2 regions of the Streptomyces sp. NPDC001744 genome follow, and region 1 is predicted to be linked to the other one. Evidence: riboswitches for the same ligand, from Rfam matches in the RefSeq annotation. Region 1 holds a riboswitch; the other holds the start of a gene.
What was found. Region 1 has a riboswitch for cyclic di-AMP ahead of ACFYZY_RS16545 (M23 family metallopeptidase). Riboswitches for the same ligand answer to the same signal wherever they lie in the genome.
Positions count from the first base shown of each region.

Region 2: another riboswitch for cyclic di-AMP. It lies ahead of ACFYZY_RS12725 (transglycosylase family protein); the one in region 1 lies ahead of ACFYZY_RS16545 (M23 family metallopeptidase).

Region 1 covers NZ_JBIAUG010000012.1:98,855-101,044, forward strand. Annotated here, with positions in the region: gene ACFYZY_RS16540 (GntR family transcriptional regulator) at 1-272, opposite strand, end outside; gene ACFYZY_RS16545 (M23 family metallopeptidase) at 484-1,254, opposite strand; cyclic di-AMP (ydaO/yuaA leader) riboswitch at 1,268-1,434, opposite strand; gene ACFYZY_RS16550 (M16 family metallopeptidase) at 1,696-2,190, opposite strand, start outside.
Region 2 covers NZ_JBIAUG010000008.1:180,098-182,287, forward strand. Annotated here, with positions in the region: gene ACFYZY_RS12720 (transglycosylase family protein) at 1-580, shown strand, start outside; cyclic di-AMP (ydaO/yuaA leader) riboswitch at 839-1,012, shown strand; gene ACFYZY_RS12725 (transglycosylase family protein) at 1,016-1,744, shown strand; gene eno (phosphopyruvate hydratase) at 2,082-2,190, shown strand, end outside.

The sequences.
Region 1 (2,190 bases):
CGCGCGGCTCCCAGCGGTTCGAGCAGCGTCCGCATGTCGAGCAGGTCGGCCGCCTCCCGCTCGGTGGGCTCGGCCACGTGCGCGCCCGCGTGGCGCCGGGTGAGGACGAAGCCCTCGGACTCCAGGGTGCGCAGCGCCTCGCGGACCGGGACGCGGGAGACCCCGTACCTGCGGGCGAGCCGCTCCTCGGTCAGCCGGCTCCCCCGCGCGAAGACGCCGGAGACGATGTCGTCCCGGATCGCCGTGCACACCGAATGCGCGGGAATACGCATGTCCGACCTCCGCCTTGGTCCGCGCGAGTCCATTCGAGCGGCGCCTTTTCCGCGCCCGTGCCACGACTCTATTGCAGCCCGCCGGAATTTCCGATGCCCCGCCGGATTCCACGGACGCGTTCCGGCCGAAGAAAAGCCCCGGCCCAGTACGGGCCGGGGCTTTCCCGAGGCGGGGCCCCGGGGGCCGGGGACGCGCGGAGGGGCGACGGTGTCAGACGGTGACGCCGCGGGCGCGGAGGTAGGCGACCGGGTCGATGTCGGAGCCGTACTCGGGGCTCGTGCGCGCCTCGAAGTGGAGGTGCGGGCCGGTCGAGTTGCCGGACGAGCCCGAGACGCCGATCTGCTGGCCCGGCTCGACGGTCTGGCCGACGTACACCCCGATGGAGGAGAGGTGACCGTACTGGGTGTACGTGCCGTCGTTCATCCGGATGACGATGTTGTTGCCGTACGCGCCGCCCCAGCCGGTCTCGACGACGGTGCCGGAGCCGACGGAGACGACACGGCTGCCGTAGTCGGCGTGGAAGTCGATGCCGGAGTGGCTGCCGGAGGACCAGAGCGAACCGCCGGTCTTGTAGGCGGTGGAGACGTACGAACCGGCGATCGGGAGCTGGAAGGAGTTCAGGCGGCGGCGCTCGGCCTCACGGGCGGCGCGCTCCTTCGCCTCGCGGATCTCCTTGGCGCGGGCCTCGGCCTTGCGCTTCGCCTCGGCCCGGACCTTCGCCTCGGCGGCGGCCTCGAACGCCTGCCGGTCCTGGGCGGCGGCCTGGGCGTTGATGCGGTCGGTGAGGGACTCCTCGGTGATCACCTCGATGAGACCGGTGTCCTCGGGTGACCGGTTGTCCGTGTCGGCGGCGAGCGCCGGGGAGGCGAGGGTTCCGATGACGCCGGTGGTGGCCAGCGTCGCGACGCCGGCGATGCCGGCGCTGCGGCGCGCCATCCGGCTCGGACCACGATGCTTCCCGGTGGCACGGGTGAACGCCATGAAGACGCTGTTTCCTTTCCCTCCTTCTCGCCTACCGGGTTAGCTGACGGGTTCGGAGCAGGAAGGTCTCCTACGGGCCCCTCCGTACGGGACGAAGGCGTCCGATTCACCCCAGGGACTGCGTGCGGGTCCCCGGCTCCCCTGGGCTCGCGCCTGACGGGGACTCGGCGATGGCTGTCCGGTGCCGCGGGTGCGGCGGGTACGACTGGCGAACAGCCGGATCGACGGTAAGCGGGCCGCCAGTCGATCACCAACCGAACAGGGCCTTTTGTAAGACATGCCACAGGGCAGAGGATCACTCTTGCCGCCAATGCGGACAATTCCCTTGCGGGAACTCCTCCGCGGACGCCCTTCCCACAAGGGATTTTCCTGACGAGCCGTCACATCCGGGCCCCGGTCGCGGGGACGGCGGTGGTGGACCGCCGTCCCCGCGGGGGACGGTCAGCCGCTGACGACGGTGACCTCACCGATGCCGAGCGCGCGCACCGGTTCCGCGATCTGCGCCGCGTCACCCACCAGGACGGTGACGAGCCGGTCCACCGGAAAGGCGCTGACGACGGCGGCGGTCGCCTCGACGGTGCCCGTCTCGGCCAGGCGCGCGTACAACTGCGCCTGGAAGTCGTCCGGGAGGTGCTGCTCGACCTGGTCGGCGAGCGTTCCGGCTACGGAGGCGGCCGTCTCGTACTTGAGCGGCGCCACCCCCACCAGGTTCTGCACGGCCGTCTCCCGCTCGGCGTCCGTGAGCCCCTCGGCGGCCAGGGTGCGCAGCACCTTCCACAGGTCGTCCAGGGCCGGGCCCGTGTTGGGGGTGTCCACGGAGCCACTGATGGCGAGCATCGCGGCGCCGTTCCCCCCGGCGTCGGAACGGAGCACCTGGCCGAAGGCCCGCACGCCGTACGTGTAGCCCTTCTCCTCGCGCAGGACCCGGTCCAGACG
Region 2 (2,190 bases), on a different contig from region 1:
CGAGAGGCCCGCGCCCCCGGCCGTCACCGTCACGCCCGCGACGCCGGTGACGCCCGCCTCCCCGACCGCGCCGGCCACCCCGGTCGCTCCGGTGCCTCCCAGCACGCCGGGCGCGCCGACCGGAACGACAGCCCCGACCGCGCCGGTCACTCCGGCCGTGCCCGACACATCCGTTACGCCCGTTACGCCCGTTACGCCGGAGGGCGGCGAGGTGACGGTCATGCCCGGCACCGGCAAGCACCGGGGCGGGGCGGACCTGCAGGAAAGCATCAAGTCGGGCACTTCCGTCGAATCCGGCAGACATGCCTCGGGCGAGGACAAGCTCGCCGAAAACCCTGCGGGTACTCCGGTGACCGACGGGGTGGAGAATTCGGGCGTAACGGACGGTCAGGGCTCTTCGGGTGAATACGTCGTGCGTCCGGGTGACAGCCTGTCGGACATCGCGCGGGCGAACGAACTCCCCGGGGGGTGGACGGCCCTCTACGACGCCAACAAGCGGACCGTGGGGACCGATCCGGACCTCATCCTGCCTGGTCAGAACCTCGAACTGACGCCGGCTCCGAACCCGGCGGCGGGGTAGTTCGGGAGCTTCTGTCCGGATCCATGCGAGTGAGACATGGGTCTCTTTGTCCCAACTGGCGTGTCGTGCCCGGAAGCTCTGCTTCCGTCACCTCCCACCTGCGCAAACGGGCCCCACTGGAGTGCAAGGAGAGGCGAAATTAGTCATATGAGCCTCTTTGAACTTCGGGGGGGTCTGTGCGTACGGTCGTCATCGCTCGCCACCGCGGGCCCCTTCGACCGAAACGCCGAATCCTGCCGTCGGTCGTGGGGAACAGTCGTCGCGCAAGCGCCGAAGGCAGGAGCGGGGGACCCAAGGTAAGCGCCGGCCCCGGCCGTTGAGACAGACGGCCGACGATCGGCTTGGGGTGAAGCCGCGTGCTAGGACACGCGGCCGGGCAACTCATTGGCCCGAACCCGACAGCTCACCTCGCAGGCGTCGGTGAGGAGAAACTCCATGCTGTTTTCCGCCAAGGGCAAACACCGCCGTCCCTCCAGGGCCACCCAGGTCGCCGCGCTCGTCGGCGTCACCGGTGTCGCCGTCGCCGCCCCGCTGATGACCGCGGGCGCCGCCTCGGCCGCCACGGCCTCCGAGTGGGACCGCGTCGCCCAGTGCGAGTCCGGTGGCAACTGGTCCATCAACACCGGCAACGGCTTCTACGGCGGCCTCCAGTTCACGTCCTCCACCTGGGCCGCGTACGGGGGCACCGCCTACGCCCCGCGCGCCGACCAGGCGTCGAAGTCCCAGCAGATCGCCGTCGCCGAGAAGGTCCTCGCGGGCCAGGGCAAGGGCGCCTGGCCGCACTGCGGCGTCGGCCTCTCGGGCGCCTCGTACGGCGGCTCCGCCGAGAGCGCGACGGAGCAGGAGAAGCCCGCGAAGAAGCAGCGGACGCAGAAGCGCTCGGCCGAGCAGCCGACCACCCGCAGCGAGCAGCGCCAGGCCCCGAAGAAGGCCGAGAAGCGCCACGCCGCTCCGCAGTCCGCCCGGAAGACCGTCACCACCCCGACCGGCGAGACGGTCAAGAAGGGCGACGGCGAGTACAAGGTCGTCACCGGCGACACCCTCAGCAAGATCGCCGAGGCGCAGGGCGTCGAGGGCGGCTGGGCCCGGCTCTTCGAGCTGAACGACGACGTCGTCGAGAACGCCGACCTGATCTACCCGGGCCAGCAGCTCCACCTGAAGTGAGTCCGGCGGGTCGCGTGAGTCCGGCGGCTCACGCGGCCCCGACGGCCCTCCCGCGGTGACCACCCCGGTCCGGCGCGCCCTCCCCCGTGCGCGCCGGACCGGGGTTCCCCCTTTTCCCGGGCCGGGTCCGCTCGTACGGGAGTACGGGCCCCATGACGGTTACCATCCAGTAGATACGGGGTGATTCGCCCCCATGCGCGTGCCCTTGGGTCCTTTTTCGTCCCAGGGTGCGGGCGCCCGGCCGACCGGAGCCCCCGGGACGGTTAGGCTCTTGCCGCAAGGCCGAGCGACCCCGCACCGACCTTGCGTCACATCCAGCGTCACATCCCAGAAGGAGATGCTCGTGCCGTCCATCGACGTCGTCGTAGCCCGGGAAATCCTGGACTCCCGAGGCAACCCCACGGTCGAGGTCGAGGTCGGCCTCGACGACGGCAGCACCGGCCGTG